Regions from separate parts of the Peribacillus sp. TE19612 genome, predicted to be linked through region 1. Evidence: riboswitches for the same ligand, from Rfam matches in the RefSeq annotation. Region 1 holds a riboswitch; each other region holds the start of a gene.
What was found. Region 1 has a riboswitch for S-adenosylmethionine ahead of ACZ9AO_RS09845 (bifunctional homocysteine S-methyltransferase/methylenetetrahydrofolate reductase). Riboswitches for the same ligand answer to the same signal wherever they lie in the genome.
Positions count from the first base shown of each region.

Region 2: linked by a shared signal. The riboswitch ahead of mmuP (S-methylmethionine permease) and the one ahead of ACZ9AO_RS09845 (bifunctional homocysteine S-methyltransferase/methylenetetrahydrofolate reductase) in region 1 are both predicted to bind S-adenosylmethionine.
Region 3: linked by a shared signal. The riboswitch ahead of ACZ9AO_RS16125 (5-methyltetrahydropteroyltriglutamate--homocysteine S-methyltransferase) and the one ahead of ACZ9AO_RS09845 (bifunctional homocysteine S-methyltransferase/methylenetetrahydrofolate reductase) in region 1 are both predicted to bind S-adenosylmethionine.
Region 4: linked by a shared signal. The riboswitch ahead of ACZ9AO_RS17590 (hypothetical protein) and the one ahead of ACZ9AO_RS09845 (bifunctional homocysteine S-methyltransferase/methylenetetrahydrofolate reductase) in region 1 are both predicted to bind S-adenosylmethionine.

Region 1 is NZ_JBWCCL010000004.1:343,402-350,991, reverse strand. It holds gene metH (methionine synthase) at 1-802, opposite strand, end outside; gene ACZ9AO_RS09845 (bifunctional homocysteine S-methyltransferase/methylenetetrahydrofolate reductase) at 795-2,642, opposite strand; SAM riboswitch class I at 2,746-2,844, opposite strand; gene ACZ9AO_RS09840 (MOSC domain-containing protein) at 2,956-3,606, opposite strand; gene ku (non-homologous end joining protein Ku) at 4,099-4,941, opposite strand; gene ACZ9AO_RS09830 (DNA ligase D) at 5,092-6,939, shown strand; gene dapF (diaminopimelate epimerase) at 7,364-7,590, opposite strand, start outside.
Region 2 is NZ_JBWCCL010000007.1:92,978-100,567, forward strand. It holds gene ACZ9AO_RS14030 (alpha/beta fold hydrolase) at 1-675, shown strand, start outside; gene ACZ9AO_RS14035 (nitroreductase family protein) at 854-1,453, opposite strand; gene ACZ9AO_RS14040 (ring-cleaving dioxygenase) at 1,696-2,673, shown strand; gene ACZ9AO_RS14045 (ring-cleaving dioxygenase) at 2,698-3,645, shown strand; gene ACZ9AO_RS14050 (alpha/beta hydrolase) at 3,645-4,253, shown strand; gene ACZ9AO_RS14055 (flavin reductase family protein) at 4,272-4,880, shown strand; SAM riboswitch class I at 5,554-5,656, shown strand; gene mmuP (S-methylmethionine permease) at 5,740-7,119, shown strand; gene mmuM (homocysteine S-methyltransferase) at 7,123-7,590, shown strand, end outside.
Region 3 is NZ_JBWCCL010000008.1:231,131-238,720, forward strand. It holds gene ACZ9AO_RS16100 (amino acid permease) at 1-217, shown strand, start outside; gene ACZ9AO_RS16105 (CaiB/BaiF CoA transferase family protein) at 461-1,561, shown strand; gene ACZ9AO_RS16110 (hypothetical protein) at 1,822-2,349, shown strand; gene ACZ9AO_RS16115 (aldehyde dehydrogenase family protein) at 2,468-3,928, opposite strand; gene ACZ9AO_RS16120 (LysR family transcriptional regulator) at 4,044-4,922, shown strand; gene ACZ9AO_RS16125 (5-methyltetrahydropteroyltriglutamate--homocysteine S-methyltransferase) at 4,976-6,079, opposite strand; SAM riboswitch class I at 6,161-6,262, opposite strand; gene ACZ9AO_RS16130 (hypothetical protein) at 6,418-6,837, shown strand; gene ACZ9AO_RS16135 (glycerol-3-phosphate responsive antiterminator) at 7,010-7,552, shown strand.
Region 4 is NZ_JBWCCL010000009.1:252,821-260,410, forward strand. It holds gene ACZ9AO_RS17575 (MetQ/NlpA family ABC transporter substrate-binding protein) at 1-492, opposite strand, end outside; gene ACZ9AO_RS17580 (methionine ABC transporter permease) at 514-1,164, opposite strand; gene ACZ9AO_RS17585 (methionine ABC transporter ATP-binding protein) at 1,186-2,205, opposite strand; gene ACZ9AO_RS17590 (hypothetical protein) at 2,417-2,698, opposite strand; SAM riboswitch class I at 2,801-2,912, opposite strand; gene ACZ9AO_RS17595 (GNAT family N-acetyltransferase) at 3,030-3,500, opposite strand; gene ACZ9AO_RS17600 (nuclear transport factor 2 family protein) at 3,574-3,942, opposite strand; gene ACZ9AO_RS17605 (amidohydrolase family protein) at 4,344-5,654, opposite strand; gene ACZ9AO_RS17610 (zinc-dependent alcohol dehydrogenase family protein) at 5,835-6,812, opposite strand; gene ACZ9AO_RS17615 (ABC transporter ATP-binding protein) at 6,971-7,590, opposite strand, start outside.

The sequences.
Region 1 (7,590 bases):
GTGATTCATGATAATGGCCTTCTTCATCAGGGAGCCCGGCATTCGGATAACAGCTGATGGCACTATTTGATATATCTGCAAGTGTCCTGATATGGTCTATCATGAATTCCGGCCCTGTTGCACAATTTAGGCCGACAGCTACGGGCTTCATATGTTCAACCGATAAATAAAAAGCTTCTATGGACTGGCCGGCAAGTGTCGTGCCCATCGGTTCGATTGTTCCTGATATGATGACAGGCACATCTTTTCCCGTTTTAGCGAATGCTGCTTTGATTCCAGAAAAGGCAGCCTTGACATTAAGCATATCCTGACAGGTTTCCACCAACAGCAAGTCTACCCCGCCATCCAAGAGACCCAGTGCCTGCTCTTCATAAGAATCTGTTAAAACATCAAAAGTCGTTCCGCCCGTTACGGAAAGCGTTTTTGTAGTGGGGCCCATCGAGCCAGCTACATATCTTGGCCATTCATCATTGGAATACTTTTCACAAGCTTTAACGGCAAGCTCAGCTGAAATTTTATTTAGCTTGTAGGCAATCGTACTTATTTGGTATTCCTCAAGGACGATACTGGTCGCTCCAAAGGTATTTGTTTCTATGATATCTGCGCCCGCTGCTAAATATTTTTCATGAATGGATTGGATGATTTCCGGTTGCGTCAGTGATAAATATTCATTGCAGCCCTCGAATTGTTCCCCGCCAAAATCGTCTGCTGTCAAATTCTCCGCTTGAAGCATCGTTCCCATCGCCCCATCAAGTAGGAGAATCTTAGAATTTAACTGATCTTGAATCGCTTTTTTATTCATGTACTGCCACCTCTGATGTCTGTTTACTATCGACTTTTCTAATATATTTCGTAAGTTCCGCCGTCATTTCATAGCGAAGGAATGGAGTGATTAAATATATGCCCTTGAATTTTTCCCTAGCCGCGTCCACCAGTTCCCGCGCGATATTCACCCCTTCAATCCTTGACTTTACAGGGTCATCCCCCGCTAGAGCCATGGCCCTTCTAACATTATCAGGCAATTTGATGCCTGGGATCTCATTATGGATGAATTCGGCGTTCCGGGTGCTTGTTAAGGGCATGATACCGATGAAAATCGGGGTTTCTAGATGTTTTGTCGCTTCATATACTTCTTCGATTTGCTCCACGGAATAAATTGGCTGTGTCAAAAAGGATTGAGCACCGCAGGCAATCTTCTTTTCCATTCTCAGTACGGCTTTATCCAGATATTTCACATTGGGATTAAAAGCTGCCGCAATTTTAAAATTTGCCCGTTGACCCAAACTTTGACCAGAATAGGAAAGACCTTCATTAAATTGTTTGACCATACTTATCAGGTCAAAGGAAGATAAATCATAAACCGAAGTGGCACCCGGGAAGTCCCCAATTTTTGAAGGGTCTCCGGTGATGATCAATATTTCGTTCAGCCCTACCGTCTGCAGACCCATTAAATGTGACTGCAGGCCAATCAAATTTCGATCACGGCATGTTATATGCACCATCGGATTTATATTCAATTGGTTCTTCAGTAAATTAGCCAGTGCATCATTCGATATCCTTGGTGAGGCAAGTGAATTATCCGCTAATGTAATGGAATCGACCCCTGCTTTTTTCAAAACCTCAGCACCAGTCATGAAGCTCTCTATCCCTAGCTTTTTCGGTGGATCAAACTCAACAAGAATCGTCCGTTCCGTTTTGGCTTTTTCGTAAAGGGGAAGTTCCAATTCCCTATCGTTCACTTCAATTACTTCTATTTCACGGGATTTCGTAAATTTCTCTTTCACGGGAGCCAAACTTCCAATTGCATGCTTTACAGCTTGAATATGCAGTGGAGTCGTTCCACAGCACCCTCCTATGATCGCGGCGCCTTGCTCACGAAGTTCCAGGGCACTAGAACCGAAATATTCCGGCACAGCTTTATAAACGAGCCTCCCATCGACATAATCCGGCAGGCTGGCGTTAGGGTAAATGGCAATCGATGCTTGCTTTGGCAAACTCACTTCTTCCAAGGCCCGAATCATATGATGTGGTCCGAGGCGGCAATTCACACCAACCACATCGGCACCCAATTGCTCGAGTTTTTGAAAGGCTTCATTTAAATGGATTCCATTTTGAAGATTACCCAGTTCATGCATCGAGACATTTGCGATAATCGGCAGTCCCGTTTCATTTTTAACGATTTGCAGGACGGTTTCCAGTTCTTCCAGGTCATAAAATGTTTCCAGGAGAATCCCATCAGGATTTTCCATCAACAGACTGTATAGCTGTTCACGAAAACCCCGTTTTATCTCTTCCATGCTTAAATCCGATTTCCTGATACTCCGCTGAGCCCCTATGGTACCGAAGACGTATGCTTTTCCTTTTGCCGCTCTTTTAGCAAGAATGACTCCCTGGCGATTGATTCTACTCACTTCATCTTCAAGTCCATACCGCTTCAATTTATTGAAATTGGCTCCGTATGTATTCGATTGAAGGATATCTGCACCAGCTTCCAGATAGGCTCGATGGATGGACTCTATTTGATCTGGGTTCGTGCAGTTTAATTCCTCATAACATTGATCAATGCCATTAGAGTAAAGCAAGGTCCCCATTGCCCCTTCTCCAACCAGCATTCTTTCTTTTAATTCTTTACGAAAATTCATCATTACACCCTCTCTCAAAAACAATCCTGTTTTTGCCGTATTCTATGAGTATGAGAGAAAAGGAAAAAAAACCTTCTCAAAGAAGAAGGTTTTTGAAACATTCTCCTCATCTATCAAGCTCTGCTTGCTGGATTTAGCACCTTTGCCTAAGCTGGTTGCTGAGGTTTCTTCGGGCCAGTCCCTCCACCTCTCTCGATAAGATCCATTTATATAATTTTCATAAGATTTCAAAATTTGATTATATTTAATTTACATTAATAATCTGTCAATTTCAATACCTGATCGACATTTTTTTCACTTTTGCAAAAATCATTCAATTTTTTTCTGCTTGAACCCTCTTCAAGATCCTTTGTTTCCAGTCTTCCGCTAACGAGTCTAGTGAAAGTAAAGCCTTAGCTCCTTCCAGCCCATCTCGTTTATGAAGGATGACCTCTGCTGCGTAATGGACAGAAATTTTTTCTTGTAGACGATCTATTAACACAATCTCGTTTTGTTTATTTATCGTTCCTTCTTGAAGTACTCTAGCAAAATAACCAGTGAAACTCGTTTTCAGTACGAGTTCCAAAAACTTAGGTTCTTGATTGAAGAAGGAAATGGTCGAACAAGGTATCCTCCCTTGGTTAATTTGAACAATCACATCGCCTATTTGATAAATATCGCCGATATACGTTGTTTCTTCCCTCATCCCCGCTATAGTTAAATTTTCACCGAATGCAGGGATATCCAGCTTTTTAGAGAATTTTTCATTCCATAATGAATAATGCTCAAATGGGTAAAAGCACAAAGCCCGATCAGGACCTCCATGGAACTTTACATTACCGACACCATCACCGATTATGCCAGATTTAGTCACTGTCAAATTATCCTGTGCTTGTTTATCCATGGCTGAAAAGATATCGATATTCGAAAAAATTTCATGTTTCGGCTTCCCTGCATGTAGTGATTTAATTTTTCCATTTTCCATTTTGCATCTTCCATTCATATTAAATTTATATCATCCTATATGTATAAATTATACTAAAAATCCATTTTATTCAGTACCTTTTTATATGTATATGAAATGAAAAAGCCATATGAGCAGTTAATGGGCGAAATATCATTGATTTCCAGAAAAATTCATAGGTTAGTTTCAGTAATTTAGTTGCTATTTCAGAATTAAATATGGTAGAATATGAACACAATATATAGTCGAAAACTACAACCGTTCGCCTATATGTTGATTTTCACGATTGAATTCCTCATTGTCGCTCTTTAGGGAGCGAATTTTTTTTGCTTTCATTAATATCCACTAATTTCCTGTAATTCCATTCAGTTTCTTGCATCGTGATCGACTCACCTATTTGTACTTTCCTCCCCTCCTTATCAAGTCCCTTTCAATTTTTTATTAGAAGCCTGATCCTTGCAAAAACAAGCAGAAAGCCGAGCGACATCATCCGTCTTCCGCTCAGCTTCCTGTTTACGCTTGTTTCTTTTTTTTCGGTGCCGCTTTCTTTCGGGTCGTCTTTTTCTTTTCCGGTTCATCATGTTTTGTACGGTCTATGGATGCCTGTAATGCCTCCATTAAATCAGTTACATTGTTGGAAACTGGTTCTTTTGTTTTCGCTGTAATCGTCGTCTGTCCCGTTTTCTTTGATTCAATCAATTCTAGTAACGCGGTTCGATAGTCATCGGTGTATTTTGTCGGATCGAAAGTAGTCGTTAATTGATCTATCAATAATACGGCAGTATCGATTTCTTTTTTTACTATGGTATCATTGGCAGGGATATTCGGAACATCCGCTGTGGAGCGGACTTCATCCGGATAATGAATCGTTTCCATAACCAAGGTATTATCAACGACTCGGATTACCGCCATTTGTTCTTTGGAGCGAATGATGATTTTTGCCAACCCCACCTTATTCGATTCCTTGAGGGCCTGCCTCAAAAGGGAATAAGCTTTTATCCCCCCGTCATTTGGGGACATGTAATAACTCCGGTTAAAATAAATGGGATCTATTTCTTCAATTTTAACGAAATCCACGATTTCCACGGCTTTTTCTTCGTTTTGTTTTTTCAGTTGTTCTAGTTCATTGTCTTCCAATACAACAAACTTTCCCTTTGTATACTCAAAAGCGCGGACTATATCATCCTTCCCCACTTCTTTCTCGCATACTGGACAAACCTTTTCGTATTTAATCGGTGTATGACATTCCTTATGCAACGTCCTTAAAGATATATCCTTATCCTCCGTTGCAGCATGAAGTTTGATCGGAATGTTCACCAAACCGAATGATATGCTCCCCTTCCACATCGTATGCATATTCGTCACCTCATAACTTATTTTTGATAAGAAGAACAATTTTATTATTCCCCTTTGTTCAAAAAAAAACGAAAAAACAATTGCCAACTCTAACACTTCGTTTTTTTGGCAAAATAATGTTATCAATTATTTGCGGAGGTAAATACAAAAATGAAACCGATGCTGCCTACCTATTACCCTGAAGCCCCCAACTCCAAGGATTGGCGTTATGAAGTCAAATATGACGGCTTTAGGGCTATTTTAACGATAGACTCCGATACCATAAGCATTTCGAGTCGGAATGAAAAGGAATTATCACCTCAATTCCCAGAAATCATTTCTTTCATCAAAGACCTGGACCTGGAAGATTATCTCCCGCTTCAGTTAGATGGAGAATTGGTCTGGCTTACGAATCAGGCGAAGGCGGACTTTTTTCAAATACAGTGGCGAGGACGCCTTGGGAAACAATCCTTAATTTCAGAAAATGCCCGTTTTTCCCCATGTCGGTTTATAGCGTTTGACCTGCTTCGCATCAGCGGAAAAGAGGTAGCAGATAAACCTATGGTGGAACGAAGGGAATTGATGTTGAATATGGGGGAAAAACTCGGTCTTCCTATGCCTCCTGATCCCACCGATAAGGCTTTGATACAATTAATAGAGAGTTTTGACGTTTTGGATATTGCCTTGAATAAGGTCACCTTGTTAGATGGCGAAGGGATTGTCGCCAAGGAAACTCGGGGTGCTTGGCAAGAAGGAAGACGTACAACATCTTGGATTAAGGTGAAAAATTGGAAGACCGTTTCTTGTTTCATCACAGCATTGCACAAAGAAAATGGCTACGTTTCCCTTGCAGTATTCAAAGAAGGTGCCGTAACGAAAATCGGAAGTGTCAAAAATGGACTGAGTGCTAGAGATAAAAGTATATTGCATCAATTGATCAAGCAAAATGCATCAGACGAAGACGCACAATTTTTTTATATCCATCCATCCATTTGCATTGAAGTTCAATTCTTACACGTTTATGAGGAAAATGAATTGCGTGAACCTCAGTTTTCGCAGTGGCTTTTACAAACTTCTCCCGACGAATGTACCTGGGAGAAATTCGTGCTAGGGCAATATACATTTCCAGATACTGTACAAATAACTTCAAGGGATAAACCGCTTTGGAAAACAGAAGGTAAACAGGTGGTAAAAGTAGAATACCTTCATTATTTACGGGAGGTTTCAGCTTTCTTCTTACCCTTCTTGAAGGATAAGCTTCTTACCACGATCCGCTATCCTCATGGAACTTTGGATAAAGAAAGATTTTTCCAAAAAAACAAACCTGATTATGCGCCTGACTTTATTAAAACGTTCATGGATGAGGATATCGAGTATATGCTGTGTAACGACATTGAAACTCTCCTTTGGTTTGGTAATCAACTTGCATTGGAATTTCATGCCCCATTTCAGAAAGCCGGTAAAACAAGACCCGACGAAATCGTCCTGGACTTGGATCCTCCTTCCATCGAATATTTCTCCTTTGCGGTAAAGGCTGCACAGGAAATAAAAAAGGTGATGGAATCATTAAGGATTAAAGCTTTTGTAAAAACTTCAGGTAACAAAGGACTGCAAATTCACATCCCTCTGCCTGAAGACAGATTTACTTATCAGGAGACACGCATATTCACTGACTTTCTGGGTGATTATTTAACAAGTTCCAATCCGAATGATTTTACAACGGAAAGAATGAAAATAAATCGGCATAATCGACTTTACTTGGACTTTGTGCAGCATAGTGAAGGAAAAACCATCATTCTTCCTTATTCCCCACGGGGAAATTCTTTCGCTGGTGTGGCTACACCTTTGTTTTGGGAGGAAGTGAACGAAAGTCTCCAGTTAAAGGACTTTACGATTGAAACCATACCAAACAGAATAAAAAGAGACGGGTGTGCGTTTATGGATTACCGACTGGTAGATAATGGACCAGCCTTTTTGGAAGTATTGTCGTTCCTAAAACAAAAAAAGACCAATAACTAATTGGTAAGATGGAAAGTTGCTCTAGAAAATCGCTTTCCGCGGGCGGTCCGCCCTCGGCGCTGGCCTGCGGGGTTTCCCTTGGCCACGCTTTTCCCGCAGGAGTCTCGTACCTTACGTTCCAATCAACTGGGACGTTTCTTTAAAGAAAAACTCTAGGCTAGTCTCATCCCGAATAATGTTTAAGACTAGGTTACCTTCATGTTTTTTTACTATAATCTTTAATGGATTGAAGAAATTTGCGACACTCCTGCCGAATAACTGGCTAGCCGAGACCCCACAGGCTCTTGAGCCGAGGAGGCTTGGCAGACAGTCGGCAGACAGTCGGCGGAAAGCGAGCGGATCTCTGAAATCAACTGCAACTTTAAATAAGAAAACTGCAGGAAAACTCGCTTTTTTCGAGTTCGCCTGCAGTTTGAAAATTTCATTATAATTTTGTTTTCAAATACCTTTGCACTTCATCCTGCAGCTTGGCATATAAGCTTGTTTCCAATTCAAAATCCTCTTTTCCAAGCATTTCAAATTTTTCAGGCTGATCTAAGTCTATTTCAATCGATACCTTGAATTCATAGGTTGCATTCCCGATTAAATCAATTGAATATGTTTGGCTTTCTTCATCATGGTGGACCACGCATTTAACTTTTCCACCGTTAT
Region 2 (7,590 bases), on a different contig from region 1:
CGCCACTCTGGAGCATCAGAAATTACAGTCATGGGGTTTTGCCTCGGCGGTACAATAGCCGCAATATATGCTGCCATTGCAGACGAGCCGATCAAGAATTTGATACTTTCCGTGACCCCGGTGGATTTCAGTGCCTCGGAATTTTTTGATCAATGGCAGGAGGCGCTTAAAGAAGGGACAGCGGATTTTGACGAGACAATAGATATTTATCAAACGATACCGGCCAGTGCAGTTAAATATGGAATCCGGTTAATTACATCGCCCGTCTATATATCACCTTATTTATCTTTATTGAATCAAGCGGATGATGAGAAATACGTTCAAAACTGGCGCCGCTTCAATGCTTGGGCTAATGGGCATGTACCATTATCCGGAGCAGCCGCAAAACAAATAACCCAGGATTTATTGATAAAAAATAGCTTGGTTAATGGTAGCTTTAAGGTAAGGGGAAAAAAAGCGAAGCTATCGAAAATTGATGCTAGTGTTTTGGTCATAGCAAGTAAGTATGATCGACTGGTCCCGCAGGAAATGATTTATCCGGTAATGGAGCATTTAACATGTAAGGATAAGACATATAGCCTATTGAAAAGTGGACATGCTGCTAAACAATATTCCGGTGTACTCCCATATTATTTGAAGGAATGGCTGCCAGGGCGTTCTTCACCAATTCAATAAGAGGGGGATGTGAAATATACGTGTTGAACCTCAGTGAGGATATCAAAATCATGCCGGTTGTTGAGTATATAGGCTTTGCGTCATTGATATTTTCAAAATTTTTTGCAACATTTCCGGATTACTAAAGCGAAATAAAATAAAAGGGCTGGCTCGTTATGTAGAGCCAGCCACTATTATATCATTGATAATATTTCGCTCTTTCTTCAAGTGGTGAGAAGTCTTTATCGCCAGGTTCTGCAGTGGGTTTTCCAAAGGGCATCTGTGCGATGAGTTTCCAATCTGGTGATATATCCCATGTCTTTCTCACTTCGTCATCGATTAAAGGATTATAATGCTGAAGGCTTGCGCCAAACCCCTCAATTTCCAAGGAAGTCCATACGACAAATTGTAAAATGGCAGAAGATTGGTTCGACCAAATCGGAAAATTTTCGGCATACGTTTTGTATTGTTCTTGGAGCCTATTTATTATGGCCTGGTCTTCAAAGAATAAAACCGTTCCATAACCATTTATAAATGACCTCATTTTTTCTTCCGTTTTTTTAAAATCTTTGCCATCCGCTGCTATTCTTAATGTTTCTTTCGTGATATCCCATAATTGGTCGTGGCTTTGACCAGTTAAAACAATCACTCTGGCACTTTGGGAGTTGAAAGCGGAAGGGGAGTATTGAACGGCATGATCGATAACTTCTTTAATCCTTTTATCAGGAACAACATGTTCCTTGCTAAGGGAATAATAAGAGCGTCTATCTTCAATTGCGCTAAAAAAATCTTTAACCATATATCACACCTCCATTCTTATACCGATTTATTTTGGCCTGATTTTTTTATTTTATGATAAGTGAATCCGGTTGAAATTATTTGAATGAAAATGGTTGACAATTTTATCCCTGTGGTTTATCTTTAAATCAAGATATTTGCATTAAAAGTATTATGTTAGATTAAATACCTCGAATTCGAGATATTATTAGCGGATTAATTCATCTCCGTAAGGGGAGATTTATAAAGATAGGAGTGGTACGGATGGAATTAAAAGGATTACATCATGTTTCGGCGATTACAGCAAAAGCGGCAAATAACTTTGAATTCTACACAAAAGTCTTAGGGATGCGATTAATCAAAAAAACGGTGAATCAAGATGATGTTCGTGTGTATCACTTATTTTATGGAGATCAAATTGGTTCACCGGGTACGGAATTGACGTTTTTTGAAATTCCAAATGCTGCCCGCACTCATGAGGGAAACAATAGCATTTCAGAAATTTCTTTAAGGGTGAAGGATGATGAAGCGCTAGAATATTGGAAAAAACGGTTTGTGGAATTCAATGTTGAGCACGATGAAATATCGAGCCGTTTTGAAAGAAAGATACTTTCTTTTAAAGATCCTGAAGGGCAGAGGCTTCTTCTGGTTTCTGATCAGGATAATAACGGCGTTCAAGGAGGATTTCCGTGGGATGGAAGCCCAGTACCGCAAGAGTTTTCCATCCTTGGATTAGGACCAGTAAAACTTACAGTACCCAATATTGAACAAATAGAAAGTGTTCTTATCGAGGTATTGGGGTTCAGGAAATCAGGCACATACCCATCCGCAATCAGGGGGCAAAATCCGATAGTCGTTTACGAGACAGGTGAAGGAGGAACAGGAGCGGAGCTCCATATTGAAGAAAGGAATGATATACCTCGGGAAAGGCTGGGGAGGGGTGGAGTACACCATGTTGCCTTCCGGGTGGATGATGAAAAAGAATTGAGAAAATGGGTAGAAAAAATTAGTGAATCGAAATTCGTGAACTCGGGATATGTGGACCGCTTTTATTTCCGTTCACTCTATTTTAGGGAGCCGAATGGCATATTATTTGAACTAGCTACTGATGGACCTGGTTTTGAAGTGGATGAAGCTGAGCAGCATCTAGGTGAGAACCTTGCCCTGCCACCTTTTTTGGAATCGAAAAGAAAGGATATTGAATCGAATTTAAAACCACTTAATACAAAATCAACTAATTAAACAACGGGAAAGGAAGTAATCGGCATGCAAAAGCAAAATGCAGGGATACATCATATAACCGCAATTGTAGGCAATCCTCAAGACAATGTGGATTTTTATGCTGGAGTAATGGGAATGCGTATGGTGAAGAAAACCGTTAATTTTGATGATCCAGGCACCTATCATTTATATTTCGGAGATGAATCCGGTTCACCGGGCACAATCATCACTTTCTTTCCTTGGCCTGAGGCATACCGAGGGACAATTGGCTCCGGACAAGTGGGGATTACAACATATGCCGTTCCGGAGGGTTCAATGGGCTTCTGGGAAAAGCGTTTGGGTAAATTTAATATAGACTTTGAAAAGGTTTCACGTTTCGGTGAGGAATATCTTGAATTCAAAGACCCACATGGTTTGCAACTTGAACTGGTTGAGCGTAAAGAAGGTAAAAATAGCGAATGGTCATTCGGCGGTGTACCAGCTGATAAGGCGGTCAAGGGATTCGGCGGTGCTGTATTATTGACGTCAAAACCGATCAAAACGATGGAACTATTAGAGGAAGTGATGGGCCTGCAAAAGATTGGGGAAGAGGGCGATTTCATCCGCTTCAAATCCACATCGGATATCGGAAATTTGATTGATGTTAAAAAAACGGTTTTACCAAACGGTAAAATCGGAGTGGGAACTGTCCATCACATTGCATGGCGTGCGAGCGATAATGAAGATCATAAAGAATGGAGGGAGCATATCGGTAACCATGGCTATGGTGTGACACCCTTTACAGACCGACAATACTTCGATGCCATTTATTTCAGGGAAGATGGAGGCATACTCTTTGAAATTGCCACAGATCCACCTGGCTTTGCTCATGATGAAACGAAGGAAACGATGGGCAGTAAATTAATGCTGCCGCCATGGTTGGAAGAAAAGCGGGAAGTTATGGAAAAAACGTTACTGCCGGCAGTGCCGAGAGTACTAGAGGAGGATAAATGATGAAACATATTTTTCAAAAAGGAAGTAATCCAGAAGCTCCGTTACTACTGCTTTTACATGGCACTGGAGGAACGGAAACAGATCTCTTGCCATTATCCGAAATGGTTTCACCGGGTTCGTCCGTACTGAGCGTACGGGGAAATGTACTTGAAAATGGAATGCCCCGTTATTTCCGACGGTTAGCTGAAGGGGTTTTTGATGAAGAGGATTTGATTTTCCGAACGAAGGAGCTTTATGACTTCTTGGAATCAGCGTCTGGAAAATATGACTTCGACCGTGACAGAGTGGTGGCATTAGGTTATTCCAATGGTGCAAATATAGCGGCAAGTTTGCTGTTCCATTACGAGGGGGCATTACAAGGAGCGATTCTTCATCATCCAATGGTTCCAAGACGAGGGATCGCTTTGCCGTCCCTTTCAGATATACCTGTATTTATAGCTGCAGGTAAAAACGATCCGATTTGCCCGGCAGAAGAAACTGATGAACTTAATCAACTTTTACAGCAAGCTGGCGCTACAGTTGAAGTTCAGTGGGAAAATTACGGTCATCAGTTGACACGTTCAGAGGTTGATGCAGCAGGTTTATGGTTTCAAAAGAACTTTTTATAAGAATGAGAGGGAATGAAGATGATTTCTGTTAATCCTGAAAGTTTGACTGAACGGGATAATTATAAGTTTTTGACTGGAAGCATTATACCGAGACCTATAGCGCTGGTTACGACACAATCCGAAACCGGTACAATCAATATAGCGCCGTTCAGCTTTTTTAACATAGTCAGTTCAAATCCTCCGATGATTTCCATTTCTGTTCAACGGAAAGAAGGAGTTTCAAAGGATACAGCCCGAAATGCAATTCAAACAGGTGAGTTCGTTGTTCATATCACTGACGAAAATAATGTTGCTGATGCAAATCGAACGGCCAAGGAACTCCCATCTGAAGAAAGTGAATTGGGTCTTACTAATTTCACGCTGGCTGTTAGTGATAAGGTATCCGTACCAGGATTGGAAGAAGCGAAGGTGCGGTTCGAATGTACATTAGAGCAATCGATTCCATTGGCAGGTTCCAAGAATAAACCTGGTTGTGATTTACTGATAGGGAAAATAGTCTGTTATCATATAGAGCAAGATATTTATCATAATGGCCGTATTGACCCGAACGGGCTAAAACCTGTAGCGAGATTAGCCGGTCATACTTATACAAAACTAGGGGAATTATTTGAAATAGAACGTCCTTAAGGAAAAAGAAAAAAATGGCGACAATCTTTTAAGATGTCGCCATTTCAGTTTGTAGACAAAAGGGGTTCGGAATTAAAAAATTCTGGACCCCTTTTGAAATTCCCTATGAATACATATCTTTCACCAAGTCATAAATGAAAGTGAAGTCAATGGCAGCCTCCATTTTAAGAACCAAATGGTTCGGTGGCACCAGTTGATCTAAAGTAATCAGTTCAAGTTGATCTCGCTGAATAGAATCATGAAAGATCCTCATCACCTCAGGTTCTAATACTTCTATTTTAAAACAAAAATGACTCTAGGCAAAAGTGTTCTATCAAAAGGTAAGACAAAGCTGATTGGAACGGAAGGTGCGAGACTCCTGCGGGAAAAGCGCGTCCAGGGGAGACCCCGCAGGCGCAAGCCGAGGAGGCTCCCCGACCGCCCGCGGAAAGCGAGTGCCCTACGTTCCAATCAACGTCCAAATGGCGACAATCTTTTAAGATGTCGCCATTTTTAAGACCAACATGACCCCGGTTAGTTTTATTTGCCATTATAATACGCTTAGCGCTTGTTCCAAAAACAATTTAATATTAATGCCCCAGCCATGATCGTTAGCATTTAAAAGGAAGTCTTTACATTCCGAAACAAAACTTGACAATTTTTTCATAGATTGATAAAGTTATAAAAAAATAATTTCTTATCCAGAGAGGTGGAGGGACTGGCCCTATGAAACCTCAGCAACAGGTCTACATAGACACTGTGCTAATTCCAGGGGGTGAAACCTTGATAGATAAGACCGTACGTGTTTATTTGTCAGTAACGCACTCTTTTTTAGAGTGCGTTTTCGTTTTTTCTGGATGCAAGATTAAGGAGAGTTAGTATGGAGAACAAAAGGAAGCATGATTTTCAAAGGCAAATGCAAGCACGGCATATAATAATGCTATCGCTTGGCGGGGTGATTGGAACTGGTTTATTCTTAAGTTCGGGTTATACGATTCAACAGGCTGGTCCGTTCGGAACCATCCTTTCGTATCTGATTGGTGCATTAGTGGTTTATCTAGTCATGCTATGTCTAGGTGAACTGTCAGTGCATATGCCCGAGACAGGTGCTTTTCATAGTTACGCAGCCAAATACATCGGACCAGGGACAGGGTATACAGTAGCCTGGTTGTATTGGCTAACCTGGACTGTTGCACTAGGTTCGGAATTCACGGCTGCAGGATTGTTGATGCAGCGATGGTTTCCATCAATCAGTGTCTGGATATGGAGTGCTCTATTTGCCATTTTGGTCTTGGCATTAAATGCGTGGACCGTTAAGTTTTTCGCTGAATCCGAATTCTGGTTTGCGTCTATTAAGGTATTTGCTATTGTGATATTCATTATTCTGGGAGCTGCGGCAATGGTAGGTTTTATTCCAATGATTAACGCACAATCAGCTCCGTTATTTTCCAATGTTACAAGTGCAGGTTTATTTCCAAATGGTGCTTTTGCCATTCTAATGACAATGCTCGCTGTGAATTTTGCATTTTCTGGAACTGAATTGATCGGAGTTGCAGCTGGAGAAACTGTGAATCCGGAAAAAACGATTCCAAAGGCAATCCGTATGACATTATGGAGATTGATTATCTTTTTTGTAGGTACCATCGTTGTTTTATCCGCATTATTGCCTGTTTCGGATGCAAGCGTATTAGAGAGCCCCTTTGTTGCCGTTCTAGAACGAATTGGAGTGCCATATGCAGCGGATATTATGAACTTTGTTATATTAACTGCCATTTTGTCTGCTGCAAACTCAGGACTATATGCCTCATCCAGGATGCTTTGGTCACTTGCAGATAAGAAAACTATTTCACCAATATTTGCAAAATTGACAAAACGGGGTGTTCCCTTGAATGCAGTCCTTTTCAGTATGCTGGGCGGTGTTTTAGCACTTTTCTCGAGTATTATTGCGCCGGATACTGTATATATAGTGCTTGTATCCATTTCTGGACTAGCCGTGGTTATAGTTTGGATGAGTATTAGCGCGTCACAGTTTCTATTTCGCAGACGATATATAAACGAAGGAAACTCAGTTAATGATTTGGCTTATCATACACCATTATATCCATTCGTACCAATCGTTTCATTTATGCTATGTCTTGCTTCTTGCATAGGAATTGCATTTGATCCTACACAAAGAATTGCACTATATTGTGGCATTCCGTTTATTTTGTTTTGCTATGTAAGTTATTATCTGACACAAACTTTAAGAAAAGAGGAGTAGACAATGAAGAATAAAATTAACCCAATTGAAGCAATTTTACGAGATCATTCAGTCATGATTTTGGACGGAGCTTTAGCTACAGAGCTTGAAAGTCATGGTTGTGATTTGGACGATCCCCTGTGGTCTGCACGTGTATTGCTTGAAAATCCAGAATTGATTTACCAGGTTCACTCTGACTACTTTCGAGCTGGTGCTGACTGTGCGATAACGGCAAGCTATCAAGCAACGGTTGAAGGTTTCGCCCTCCGCGGAATACAAGAAAAAGAGGCATTGGATCTAATCCGGAAAACGGTTTTACTTGCAAGACAAGCAAGAGATGAATTTTGGAAGGAAGAATATCAAACGATTAGACCTAAGCCATTGGTTGCTGGATCAGTTGGGCCTTATGGAGCTTATCTAGCAGATGGTTCAGAGTATGTTGGGAACTATGGTGTTTCAGATGAAGCTTTAGCGGCATTTCATCGCCCACGA
Region 3 (7,590 bases), on a different contig from region 1:
TGGACCGATCTTTGCCATTTTAATCGGCATGATCGTCATCCTATCCCAAAATATCCAAGCCTTTTTCTCAGACCATATCGACTGGGGCAGTGTTGTAGCTGCATACCTGGGAATCCCGCTTTTCCTTGGTCTATGGCTTGGCTATAAATTTGTAAGAAAAACTAAATTCGTTAAACTTGATGAAGTCGAATTTGACTTTGACAAAAAATATGAATGAACAAGCTTAAAGTAAAAGCAGCCGGACAATGCAGTTTTAAATTGTCCGGCTTTTACTTGTTTTCTATAGGCTCATTATAAAAAGCCAGGAAGCTGATTCCTGGCTTTTTATTTTTATTAAATGGAAATTTATACAAATGTTATTGGAGGTGTTATATGATAATCGTAAACTCGGCTTTATTGCATGTACAGAACGAATGGAGGGCTTTTACTATTTTCAAGGGAAAGGGAAGGTGCACGGCTGATGACCTTATTGACTCATTTAAAAGTATTGGACTTTTCAACGTTACTGCCAGGCCCATTTGCCACTTTGATGCTAGCGGATTTAGGAGCGGATGTTTTGAAGGTGGAGAGGCCGGGGACAAAGGATTCATGGGGTGTAAACCAATATCTTAACAGATCGAAGAAGTCGATCACATTGGATTTAAAGCAATCCGAGTCTATCGAATCCGTAAGAAACCTAGTGACGGAATACGATATTGTCATTGAACAATTCCGTCCAGGTGTCATGGAACGTCTGGGACTGGGGTATGAGGCATTAAAATCGATCAACCCGAAGCTGATTTACTGTTCCATCACGGGCTACGGCCAGACTGGCCCCTATAAAGACCGACCGGGACATGATATCAATTATATTTCGATTGCTGGCTTATCAGGATATTCCGGTACGAAAAAGGACGGCCCGGCAAAAAACGGAACCCAAATAGCAGATCTTGCCGGAGGCTCACTGCATGCTGTCATCGGAATATTATCTGCAGTCATTCACAGGGAAAGAACAGGATTCGGCCAAGCCATCGACATCAGCATGACCGACTGCAGTTTTGCCTTGAATGCCATATCCGCACCTCTGAATTTACAAAGGGGCCTTGAACTTGAACCAGAAAAACTGATGCTGAACGGAGGGTCCTTTTATGACTTTTACGAAACGAAAGATGGACGCTATTTTTCGGTAGGCAGCCTTGAGCCCCCTTTTCGAAAAGCATTATGTGAAGCGATTGGTGCACCCGAATTATATGAGCTGAGCATGGAAAGCGATGAAGAAAGCGGAATCAGGTTTAAAACGGCCGTCCGGCTGGCTTTCCTCGAAAGAGATTTTCATGAATGGCAGGAGATATTCGCTGAATTCGAGGCCTGCGCAGAACCAGTGCTGACCTTCACCGAAGCGGCCGAGCATCCCCAATTGAAGGGGAGGGGAATGATCGTCGAGGTACCTGACGGAAAAGGGAATGTCCAGAGGCAAATCGCCTGCCCGATCAAAACATCGGTTTTCACCCCTGAATATAAACATGCAGGCTTGGAGCCAGGACAAAACAACGCAGAAATCCTTCGCACCCCCAATCGCTAAATAAAAATGTAAAGGCTATCACTTTTCTGGGTTTTTTTGGAAGGTGATAGCCTGTTTTTTTTGAATGCCGGAAAAAGCAGGGGGAGGGTCGATATGATCGTTCGGTTCGAAGTGAAGCGGGAGGAGAACAATTATCCTCTTATCATTTGTGGAAAGCAACATATTCCCACTGTGAAAATTTACTAGTTATAACCAGTGTGGGCAGGGTATCAGAGTAGCATCCTGGTAAGGAAATCGCTGGTAAGGAGGGTTAGTTAAATATGTTTGGTCTCTCTGATATCATTAAATTTCTATTTTCCTTTTTTTTGATCATGCCGATCGTTACACTGATACATTTGAGTGGGCATATTTTCTTTGTTACGATCTTTGGGGGATCAGAAAAGAAGATCTTGATCGGGTGTGGAAATAAGCTTTTCGCCTTTCGGAACATAGAAGTGAGGAAATATTATTTTTGGAATGGGACTTGCGAGTTCAAGGGTTTGAAACATGATAATCGATTGACGAATACCCTGATCTATTTAGGGGGGGCTATCTTTAATTTGATCAGCATGCTGATCATATATAGCTTAGTGTATCAGAATATCCTGGACAGCTCGGTAATCTGGTATCAATTTATCTATTTTTCTTTTTATATTATGTTTTTCTCCCTGTTTCCGATGTATTTCTCGGACGGATCGCCTAGTGATGGGAAGGCTGCGGAATTAGCCTTGAGGAATAAGCTGGAAGATAGGGTGACGGATGATATATTCGTGAAGAAAATGGAGGATGAAGATGATAGCTGCAAGTAAAAAGGGAACGTGCAGATGGCCGTTCTTTTTTTTTTGCCTTTCCTTAGTACGCAATTACTGAAAAAAGGCATCTGTATACATCCCAAAAGGTTGTATCAGATGCCCGATGAATTAATGGTTAAAATGGATATTCGCGATAGTGTGTTTGAAGGGAAATCCATTTCGTAACAGTGAATTCTTCGACAATCCATGGGCTTCCGAATCTGCCTAAACCACTCATTTTGTTCCCGCCGAATGGTATGTTCGTTCCATCATTAACGGTTTGATCATTGATGTGTGTCATTCCGCTGTCGATTTGTAACCCTAAGCGTTCGCCCTTTTCCAGATCAGAAGTGAAGATAGCCGAACTTAAACCATAAATGGTGTCATTGGCGATATCAATGGCTTCTTCATCCGTTTCTGTTCGAATGATGGACACGACAGGAGAAAACATCTCTGTTTGTGCGATTTTATCCGAGTTCTGTACATCCCGGAAAATAGTTGGTGTCAGCACATTGCCAATGCGTTTTCCCTCAAGTGCAACATTGACCCCAGCAGCTTTAGTTTCCTCGATGATTTGTTGTACTTTTTCTAATTGACGCTCATTGACAAGTGGTCCAATGATTGTTTTAGGATCTAATTGGTCACCAAATGGAAGAGCTTTTGCACGTTCAACGAATTTTGCAGTAAAGTCTTCGTAAAGGTCTTTATGCACGATTATGCGGTTAATGCACATGCAAATCTGTCCTTGGTGAATGTACTTCCCGAAGATTGCAGCATCAACGGCTCGGTCCACATCTGCATCCGATAATACAATGAAAGGATTATTACCGCCGAGCTCCAGCGCAACTCGTTTTAGGTTTTTCCCTGCAATGGCCCCGATGTGCTGTCCAACAGGAGTAGAGCCTGTGAAGCTGATTAATTTAGGAATCGGGTTTGTCAGCATGCCATCACCGATTTCTTCCAGGTCAGTAAGGATCATATTAAAGACCCCTTTTGGAAGACCGGCATATTCAAATGCTGCAGCGATGATGATTCCTCCAGTAAATCCAACTTGAACGTCCGGTTTATGAACGACTGCATTTCCTAATGCAATGGCTGGTGCGATGGTTCTCATTGACAAGTTCATCGGAAAGTTAAACGGAGATATTGAAGAGATAACTCCTAGTGGCAGACGATGTATATGATTGACTTTATGCTCTATAGCTGACGGAACCTCATGCATTTGATATATTTCATCCACCATGTTAGTAGATTCTTCGACTATTTCCATAGTAAGCTGAAATTCAACGTTTGCTTTAATAAGCGATCCACCTGTTTCACGGGAAATGATTTCAACGATTTCATTCCGGTTTTCCTGTAGGAATTCACCAACTTTAAGCAGGACCTGACGACGTTTTTCGGCTGATGTTTTTGCCCAACCTTTTTGAGCATTCTTTGCTATTTCAAATGATTCTTCGAGCTGTTTTGATGTAGCCAAGCTCACATTTGAAATAACGGCATTATTGTATGGGTTTAAAATATTATATCTGCGTTGACTTAAGCCTTCCATCCATTCCCCATTGATGAAGCTTTTGTTTAGATCCTTGAATTTCTCCATTTTGAACACCCCTTTATGTTGTAAACAAATATATTTTACTGCTGTTTGTATCATATATAAAATATCTATATAATTAAGTTTATATACGATATACATATATATCAGAGGTGCCAATATGGATATTAGACAATTACGATATTTTCTCATTCTTGCAGAAGAAGGCCAGGTTTCCCGTGCAGCCAAAAAGTTGAATATGTCACAGCCGCCATTAAGCCAGCAGCTCCGCCTTATGGAAGAAGAATTAGGGACTACTTTACTTGAGCGAAAAAGGAACGGTAAAAGTATGGAGTTGACCGAAGCTGGGAGGGTACTTTACGAGAAGGCTAAGGATATGCTGCAATATTTCGAGGACTCCTTGCTCGAAGTGAAGGAAACGGGTGAGGGAATTAAAGGTACACTTTCAGTAGGTTCCGTACTTGCGTATATGTCTTATTTACCTGATAAAATTAATAGTTTCAAGAAAAAATATCCTTCCGTTTCCTTTAAAATATTCGCAGGAGATCCATATGAAATAAGTAATTATTTGGAGAATCAGGATATCGAACTTGCCATTGTTCATTTACCTGTCGAGATGAAGGGTCTTTCCAGTTTGAACTTAGGACAAGTGCCCAATGTTTTTGTTGTACCTGAGGATTGGGACAGCTTCACTTCGAGAGATAGGGTTCATTTAAAGGATATTGAAAACATCCCATTGCTTTTAGTGCATAGGGAAAAAGGACCGGGGATTTACGAGGAAATTATCGAGGAATTTAAAAAGCGGGAAATACAGCTAAATATTTTATGCGAATGCCATGATGTAAATGTTCTGCTCTCTCTGGTTGCAGCTGGAGTTGGGGCGAGTATTGTTCCGAAATCAGCTGTTTCACCCCATATTATAAAAGGAGTGAAAGTGCTGGATATTATCGATTCTTCAATTCAATCGAATATAGCCTTGGTTTTTAGACAAGATCGTTATCTTTCCAAAACGGCAAAACATTTTATTGAGTTGTTTTGAAGAAAAGCTAGGCCTTCCTAATGCCTAGCTTTTACTTTATATTTAAGGATGAATCATTCCCATACTTCTTTTGCTACATCAACGACGAATTTCAGTTTTTCCCATTGCTGTGCTTCGGTTAGCTTGTTGCCGTGATGTGTGGAGGCGAAGCCGCATTGGGGGCTTAAGCATAATTGTTCGAGCGGAACGAAGTGCGAGGCTTCTTTAATGCGTGCCTTAACAGCTTCCTTGTCCTCGATTTCCCCATTTTTTGAAGTGACGACACCCAGTACGACCCGTGCACCGCCATTTGGAATGTATTCTAATGGTTTGAAATCCCCAGAGCGTTGATCATCATATTCCAAGAAGAATCCATCCACTTTTTCTTTTGCCAATAAAGTTGGGGCGATACGGGCATAGCTTCCTTCAAACGCCCATGTCGACTGGTAGTTTCCGCGACATAGGTGGGTAGTGACGATAAGGTCTTCTGGTTTGCCTTCCAATGTGCCATTAATGACCCGAAGTGCAAGACCAATTAATTGTTCCCTCGTATATTTTCCATCCTTGAACTGGAAATCCGGAGCTGAAAGTCTGGCAATATATACATCATCCAATTGAAGATAACGCACACCTGCTTCATAAAAGGCTTTCAAAGCATGCTGATAGGCTTTGATGATATCATTTGCATAGTCTTCAATATCAGGGTAGACGTCTTCATTATGAATGCCTGCAGCAAATAATTGATTCGGACTGGGGATGGTTTGCTTGGCAACGGCACGTCCGTTCACGATTTTGTTCAATTCAATGAAATCACGAATGAAGGGATGTTCAGGGTTGAATGAAACCTTCCCGGTATTGCGAACATTATATCTCTCTGTTTCCACACCATCGAATGTGAGGCCTTTTTCAGTTACATATCCCTCGATGCCATTTAAATGTTCGAGAAAGTCAAAGTGCCACCATGTTCGTCTGAACTCACCGTCCGTAACGGCCTCTAAACCAACTTCAATTTGTTTATCGACGATCCGTTTGATTTCTTCGGTTTCAATTTCACGAAGCCGTTCAGCTGAAATGGTACCTTCCTTAAAGTCCTTTCTGGCAATATGTAATCGTTCCGGTCTTAATAAACTTCCGACGTGGTCCGCCCTGAATGGTGCTTTCGTTAATGTGATTGACATGTTGATTCCTTCTTTCCTTTTAAAAATAAAAAACCTCTTCTTAAAAATAAGAAGAGGTGTTGGCAACAAAGCTATATACTCTTCTTATCTTCAAGTTTTTACACTTCTGGAATTAGCACAGTACAAGATCAGTCTGTTGCTGAGGCATCAAAGGGCCAGTCCCTCCACCTCTCTGGATAAGAGTTGTCTATTAAATTAACTATGACTATACAGGTAGTTTTTATGAAGGTCAAGGGGTGGAGCTGGAATATTTCGAATATACCGGTTATTAATCCGGGCTGAAATGTTAACGGCATCAGGGAATCCGGCATATGCTTTGAGTGGGGAGGAATGCAAGGATGAGTCCATTCAAAAATGGCATACCGATTACGGTAACTGAAGACATGATAGAGAGAATCATAAAAATGAAATCATCTGGTCAGGATATTAAAGTCGAGATTACGCCAAGGCACATTGTGCTTTCCGGTACGATGGAAGTGAAAAAAATGATGTTTAAGAAAAACGTGGCTTTCCGGATTACATTAAAACCGGTTCATGTGGAAAAAAGAACGATTTCATTTGAATTAGTGGAAATGGAACCCATTGACAGGAATTTCATCAACCAAAGGATATTTAACAGACCGCCATTTTTTGAATATGAAAAAAGAGCAATCAAAATGAATGTTAATGCTTGGAGCATCGTGAGGAAAATTCCGATTGGCACAATTAAATCGTATGAACTCGCCGAAGGTGCATTGAAAATGAAACTTTCTATATGATTTAAGGGGATATTTTACATATATCCTTAGCCGTAACCTATAAAGGGTTTGCCAGGTATGATAGTGTTAAGATGTCATGGTTCATGAAAAAATGTGTTTGATAAATCAAGCTCTTTAAAATATACTAAATGACTTGAAGTTTTGAGTTTTTCTGGGAATGAGGAGGATAATGATGGATCAGAAGATTTTGCCTGCTTCAGCAAGCATGAAGGATTTCGAAAGATTTCTAGAAAGTTCCTATGAAATAGGTGTGTTTCTTGATTTGCATATCTCACAATTGAAAAATGTAAGTATGATGGCAAAGCAGCATAATAAGAAAATGATTTATCATGTCGATTTGATCCATGGCATAAGAAGTGATGAGTACGCGACGGAATTCATTTGTCAGGAATATAACCCCTATGGGCTGATTTCGACTAAATCAAGCGTTATATTGAAGGCGAAGCAAAAGGGGGTCATTGCCATCCAGCGAATCTTTTTAATAGACTCACATGCGCTTGAGAAAAGTTATAAGCTGGTGCAGAAAACAAAGCCGGATTATATCGAAGTATTGCCGGGCGCCATGCCATGGATGATAAAAGAAGTGAAGGAACGATTGCAGACACCGATTTTTGCAGGCGGCCTCATACGTACTTCGGATGAAGTCCTGAATGCCCTTGATGCCGGGGCGTCGTCAATCACCACTTCAAAAACTGAATTATGGGATATCGTCTAATAGGGAAAAATTGAAAAAAATTACAGAATAATAGATTA
Region 4 (7,590 bases), on a different contig from region 1:
TCCATTGAATTCTTCTTTCAATGTAATCAATCCAGCTTCCTGAAGCAGGAGCAGTGCACGGCCAAAGTTTGTTGCTTCATTCGGAACGGCTACCGTAGCACCATCCGGAAGATCTTTGAGACTTTTATGTTTTTTCGAATAAAGGCCCATAGGTGCAATGACAGTCGACCCGATGGCCTCCAATTTCAGATTTTGATCTTGAACGAATTCATCGAAATAGGCGACCGTTTGGAATGAATTGGCATCAATTTCACCTTCACTTAACGCAAGGTTCGGTTGGATATAATCATTGAAAGTGACCAGTTCGATATTAAGCCCTTCCTCTTTCGCCAAATCGACAATGTATTCCCATGTTCTCGTATCCCCGCTGCTGACACCGACTTTCACTGTTTTCACATCATCCGAACTCCCTGATGCACCCTCTTCGTTCCCGCATGCTGCAGCCACGATGGCCAATGCCAATACCATGATCGTTAATAAGATTTTTTTCATTTTTCCAACCTCCTGTTATTTTTATCTTCTTCTGATTTTTCTTGAAACAAAATTCCCGGTGGATTGCAATAATTGAACGATGATCACGAGCGCCGCTACTGTGACGATCATCGTCATCGTATCGAACCTTTGGTAACCGTAAGCCAAGGCTAAATCCCCGACCCCGCCGGCACCGACGGCACCTGCCATCGCCGTAGATCCAACAAGCCCGATTGTCGCTGTTGTAAATGTTAGGATCAACGAGCTAAGTCCCTCGGGAATCAAAAAGCGGTAAATGATTTGCCATGTTGTCGCCCCCATCGCCTGAGCTGCCTCGATGATCCCTTTGTCCACTTCCAACAGCGAGTTTTCCACAAGCCGGGCAATATAAGGAGCCGCGTAAAAGATTAGCGGAACAATGGCCGCATTCGTTCCGATCGCACTGCCGACAATCATTCTTGTAAACGGAATGAGTGCTACAAGCAAGATGATGAAAGGAACGGACCGCAGGATATTGATGATCGGGTTCAATACATTAAAAATCCATTTATTCTCCAGGATGTGACCCTTTCTTGTAATGACAAGCAGGATACCGAGCGGAAGCCCGATCAATCCGGAAAATATCAATGAGATGGCTACCATATAAAGTGTGTCACCGAAAGCTGTCGACAGCTGCTCTGCCGTTATTTCCATTCCCCAAAGCGTATTACCCATTTATACTTGCACCTCCTGGACGAGAATCCCCTCATCTTTAATATATTGATAAGCCTTGTCGACCTCATTTTTGCTCCCCGTCACTTCAATGATCAAATTCCCGAAAGGAGTTTCCTGGATTTCAGAAATATTGGCTGATAAGACACTTAAATGAACATCATATTTCTTCGAGATGGTTGAAAGTAAAGGAGTACCCGAAGTAGTTCCAATAAAATTAATTTTCCAAATAATCGGGATATGGGACCCTATGCTTTTTAAGAAACTTTGTGGAATTTCGTCATGTATGACCGTTCTCACGAAGTTTTTTGCAATATCCGTTTGCGGCTTGGCAAAAACTTCGAAAACCGAACCTTGTTCAACGACGCAGCCGCCCTCCATGACCGCTACCTTATTGCAAATTTCCCGAATGACAGACATCTCATGAGTGATTAGCAAAATGGTGATATTGTATTCTTTATTAATTTTTTTTAATAGCTGCAGAACTGCACTCGTTGTTTGTGGATCCAATGCCGACGTAGCTTCATCACACAATAAGATCGATGGATTCGTAGCCAATGCCCTCGCAATGCCGATCCGCTGCTTTTGCCCGCCGGATAATTGTTCCGGATAACTCTTTGCTTTGCTCGATAAGCCAACGAACTCCAACAGCTCGCCTACACGTTTTTGAATTTCCTTAGCTGGAGTAGTTCCCGATAAAACCAGCGGCATGGCAATATTATCAAAAACAGTTTTTGAGTTTAGTAAGTTGAAATGCTGAAAGATCATCCCGATTTTTTTCTTTTCTGCCCGTAATTCCTTCGGGCTTAATTTGGTTAAATCCTTGCCCCCAACAACCACCGAACCATCTGAAGGATGTTCAAGCAAATTGACCAACCTGATCAACGTACTCTTTCCGGCCCCGCTATAACCGACTACCCCGAATATATCCCCCTTTTCCACTGTCAAATCAATGCCCTTCAAAGCCTCGACAGTCTGTTTCTTTGTTTGATAAACCTTTTTAACACCTTGAAACTCAATCATCCAATCTCCCCCCATGCTGTTTATTTGTACGAATTCCTTATCCAGAGAGAAGAGCTTTGCAACGCTTCATAATGATAGGGTTAAATTCTGTCAAACTTACGAGTAAATCTGCGAAATTCACGAGTAAATGCACCAAACTCACGAGTAATTGCGCCAAACTCACGAGTAATTACGTGAAACTCACGAGTAACTGCGCCAAACTCATGAGTAATTACGTGAAACTCACGAGTAATTGCGCCAAACTCACGAGTATTGCGCGAAACTCACGAGTAATTGCGCCAAACTCACGAGTAATTGCGCCAAACTCACGAGTAATTGCGCCAAATTCACGAGTAAATGCACCAAACTTACGAGTAAATCTGCGAAATTCACGAGTAAATGCACCAAACTCACGAGTAATTGCGCCAAACTCACGAGTAACTGCGCGAAACTCACGAGTAATTACGTGAAACTCACGAGTAATTGCGCCAATTCTCCAAATAACCATATACATTTTGAATAAACAAAAGAGGCCTCTTCCGTCATCAGACAGAAGAGGCCTCTTTTAGACATAAAAAAGAGTAAACTCTTAAATTAATTATCTAAGAAAAGCTCCTTCTTATCTTTCAAACTTTCGTCCGTTGGAATTAGCACAGTATTTTTACAAAAGTAAAAACCCGCTGCCGAGGTATCATAGGGCCAAGTCCCTCCACATCTCTTGATAAGAATTAACGTTATATTTAATTATGTCCTTCACTATATATTCTAATTTCGCTAAAGTCAACCATATTTTTCATCGCGATAAATAGTTTCATAGTATAGTGAATCGACACTTTTTAATTATATCAATATAATGATTTGCTCATTCTCCATACAGGGTATTTTTCATTTTCTTCCCTAATCTTCACCATGCCTGAATTCGTATATAAAGAAATCGCCCTTTGATTATCCGGAGAAACCCTTAAATGATATTCGGATACATTAAATTGCCTGAAAAAGTTTTCTGCGTAGCGAACCAATTCCTTGCCAAGGCCTTTACTGCGGTATTCGGGAATAAGATAAAATAGATTCACATAGCCAATTTCAGTTCCTTCATACTCCCGAATTTGAAGTTCCATTTGTCCAATCGGTTCTTGGTCCTTTTCAATGATCACCTGTCCATCCGGAAATTTGCGGACCCTTTCTTCCATTCGTTGCAGATATGCATGTTCATCTCCAAAACCAGCATCAGTTCCAAAACTTACAACAAAGGAATCTTTCCGGAAATTAATGATAGTATCTTTATCTTTGTCCGTATCAATGGTACGAAAAATCAACTTCATCCACCCTTATCATTTTAGTGAAATAGTTTTCAAGCAGGAAAAACTTTCTTTTTCATAAATAAAAGGCTTAAAGAGGCCCTTTTGTTTTTGTGCCTTGATGAAAAAACATCTGCCATCTTCCATTCGCACATTTCCAGATTGAACTTCTTAAGGTATGTTCCAGCTTATCTTCATCAAAAATCCGGTATGTAGTTAACACGGTATCATCAGACAATGGATGCATCTCAAATTGACTTAATGTCATGTTCACCGCTCCGGCTCCCTCTTGACCCATAAAATCGCTTTTTGACCATATGTTACCCGAACTGCCGAACTCAAAGAAATCATCTTTCAATAAGGATGAAAGCACTTCTGGGGATGTACGAACTTCAGATTTTAACAATTTCTCCTCCAGCTGATACAAATGCTCTTTTAACAATGAAGATTCCCTGTCCATTCATCTTATCCTCCTTTTTCAACCATTTCCCTCGAAGAAACGAAATAGGAAAATCGTAAATAATTAATACGTAGATTTTCAGTAATTCATGAACCATGCGATTTAAGATTTTTTATCCAGCTGCTTGCTGATTAGCAGTTGGCTCATCTTGCGGTCAGCGGCATTTTCTCGTTTTTAACCGTTTTTGCCGTCCCCATTTTATTACTATTTTTAGCTGGCTTACTTCGTAACTGGACTCACAACGGATTTCTAAGTAAACCATTTATTCCACAATACTAGCGGCCATTCCTTTTTTACTGCCATTCGATACCTCTAAATAATTACTCCCGCAACCCATAAAAAAAAGGAGCTGCAAATGGCAGCTCCTTTCTTCTGTGCATCCGGTTGTTCTCCCATCAGTGTTATCGTGATAGGGTTCCTTGAAGACGATTGGTTTCGGCGATTACTTTTTCTTCATCGATCGTTAAGCAGCGGCCATCTTTCACGACCATTTTGCCATCGATGTATACATCACATACGTCATTTCCGCGCGCTGCATAAAGAAGGTGCGAATAGGCTTCACTCAGTGGCTGCAGGTGTTCTTTGTTATATGGGTAAATGGTGATGAAATCTGCTTTTTTACCAGCTTCCAGTGATCCTGTATGACCCATGCCTATCGCTTCGGCGCCCATTCTTGTGGCCATGGCGAGTGCTGTTTGGGCAGGGAATTTTGTGGCATCCTTATACATTCCCTTTTGCAGTAATGCGGCTGTCCTCATTTCTTCGAACATATCGAAGTTGTTATTGGAGGCGACGCCATCTGTTGCCACTCCCACTTTAATGCCTGCATCAAGAAGGCTGACGACATCTGCTATCCCAGATCCGAGCTTCAGGTTACTGATTGGATTATGGGCAACGCGAACATCATGCTGTTTTAGGATCGCCCGTTCTTCATCATTAAGGACCACACCATGTGCCATGACGGTAGGCTGATCGAACAGGCCTAGACGGCGAAGGTGCTCGACAGGACGGGATCCGTAACGTTTTTGGATGTCGAGGATTTCAAAGTCCGTTTCCGATACGTGGATGTGCACCATCAAATCATTCTCTTTTGCAATTCGTGCACTTTCCATGATCGCTTCAGGTGTGCAGGCATATGGGCTATGTGGTGCAACCATGGTAGTCAGGCGGCCATCGGCAAATGTTTTATAGTTTTTTGAAAACTGCTCAGCCCCCATGAGGTTCGCTTTCTGGTCTTTTTCGGTACCCAAGCTGAAGATCGTATAGGAAAAGGCTCCGCGCATTCCTGTTTTGCCTATCGTCTCCATGACAGCACCTGCATCTATTCCATTAGGATTGAACATATCCGAAAATGTCGTGGTTCCTGATTTCATCATTTCCATAATGCCTAGCTGTGAACTTACAGAGGCGATTTCCGTTGTAAACTGGCTTTCGATCGGCCATATTTTCGTTTCAAGCCATGGCTTCAGCAGCATATCGTCCCCGATACCGCGTAAAAGGGTCATTACAATATGCGAATGGGCATTCACAAGGCCTGGCATGATCCATTTCCCGCCAAGGTTGACCACATGATCTGCATCTGCCAATTGTTGTTCATCATGCTGGCCGATGTAGGATATGGTATGATCTTGTACAATCATCATGCCGTTTTCAATGATTTGGTTTTCCTTGTCCATCGTAAAAAATGTAGCATTCACATATATTGTTTTCATAAGTATTTCCTCCAAAGTCGTATCAGTATCAACATGTCCTATTCCGCATTCTAAACTAGCACCTTACAGGTAATCAAGTAATTCCATATTATCAGGGGCCATTTCCATTTACCTTAGGAACCTATTGGAAGAGCACCAAGATGAATGCTTCCTTCAATTAAGTGGTTATCCTTTGCGAAATCAGCTGCTTAAAAATATCTTCCCTTTATTGCTCGTGACAATAATCGCTTCTTGAACATCTTGAAGGCTGTAGTGGGAATCCGGCATCATGAACTTCAACTTTTCATCTGCAATGAACCCCATCAAAAGGTTAAATGTTTCATGCCAAGTTCGAACGGAAGCCTGCTGATTCCAATGCCGAAGATGAAACATTCTAACATCCACTTTTGTCCTTTGTGAAATTTTCGCCCAATTCACAGACTGTCCTGATAAAAGGCCAATCGTTAATAAGATGCCATTAGGCCGTACACAAAAAGCTAGTTCTGAACCATCGATGCCGCCCACTGAATCTATGGCCGCTTTCGCGCCGTGCCCATTCGTCATTTCCATCACTGTATCATGCAATGATGATCGGGATGTATCGATCACATATGACGCACCAAGTTCAAGCAGTTCTTCCGTATACTTATCGTTTCTCGTTACAGCAATCAGCTTAAATCCAAGAATCTTGGATAACTGGGCGAGTATACGGCCAATGGAAGATCCGCAAGCATTTACGAGTAATACATCATCCGGTTTCAAAGTTAATACTTCAGTACAGATTAGCCATGCGGTTATCGGGTTTATATATAACTGCGCTGCTATATGGCCTTCAATCGAATCCGGAATGACGATCGCCAGTTCCGCTGATGTTTTAACATAATCCTGCCAGGTCCCTTCACCGCGCAAAGGCAGAACTCGCTTGCCTATCAGCTCTTTCGAAACCGCTGGACCCACCTCTTCTACAATGCCTACCCCTTCATAACCAGGTATGGAAGGCAAAGGGATTCGGTGGGAATAGGCACCGCGAATGGGCAGCAAGTCAGACGGATTAATGGGACGTGTGATCATCCGAACGAGGACTTCCCCCTCGAAAGGTTTTTGAATACATTTATTTTCAACTTTTAAAACCGTTTGCGGATCCCCAAACTCATAGAATTTAATACATTTGGCTTCCATAACAAGTCTCCTTTAATATATAAGTCTTTCCATTTTAACATTTAAACTCTTGATCTAAAATATCTTGGCAACTCCTATCCAACATTCGTAAATAAGAAAAAAAAGCCAACAATGAATATGTTGACTTAATTATTTCGGCACGGCCGGCGCTAGTTTTTCTAATCCTGAGATAAACCAATGGGAATGCATAGAGGCGTTTGATCAACAGGGTTTTCAATAATACAGCATTCCAGTCTGAAAACGTCCTTGATCATCTCTTTTGTGAATACCGTTTCAGGCGGTCCCTCTTTATAGATTTTTCCCTGCTTGATGCTAATCAGATGATCGGCATACTGTGCCGCTTGATTCAAATCATGCAGAACCATGACAATCGTGCGTCCATACGTTTCGTTTAAATCACGCAGTAATTCCAATATTTCAATTTGGTGCGCTAAATCTAGATAGGTTGTCGGTTCATCTAACAGTAAAAGGTCGGTTTCTTGTACCAAGGCCATCGAAATCCATGCTCTTTGCCTTTGTCCTCCAGATAATGCATCCAATGTCCGATCAGCGAACTCCGTCATTTTTGTTGCTGATAAGGCATGGTCGACAATCCTATGATCTTCTGGGGTTTGTCTGGAAAATAAGCCTTTGTGCGGATGCCTGCCATAATAGCATAGTTCTTTAACGGTTATATCTTCCGGAGCTTCCGGAGCTTGGGGTAAGATGGCCAATTTCTTGGCCACTTCTTTGGAAGATTGCTGATGAATGGCCTTTCCATCTAAATAGATCGTGCCTT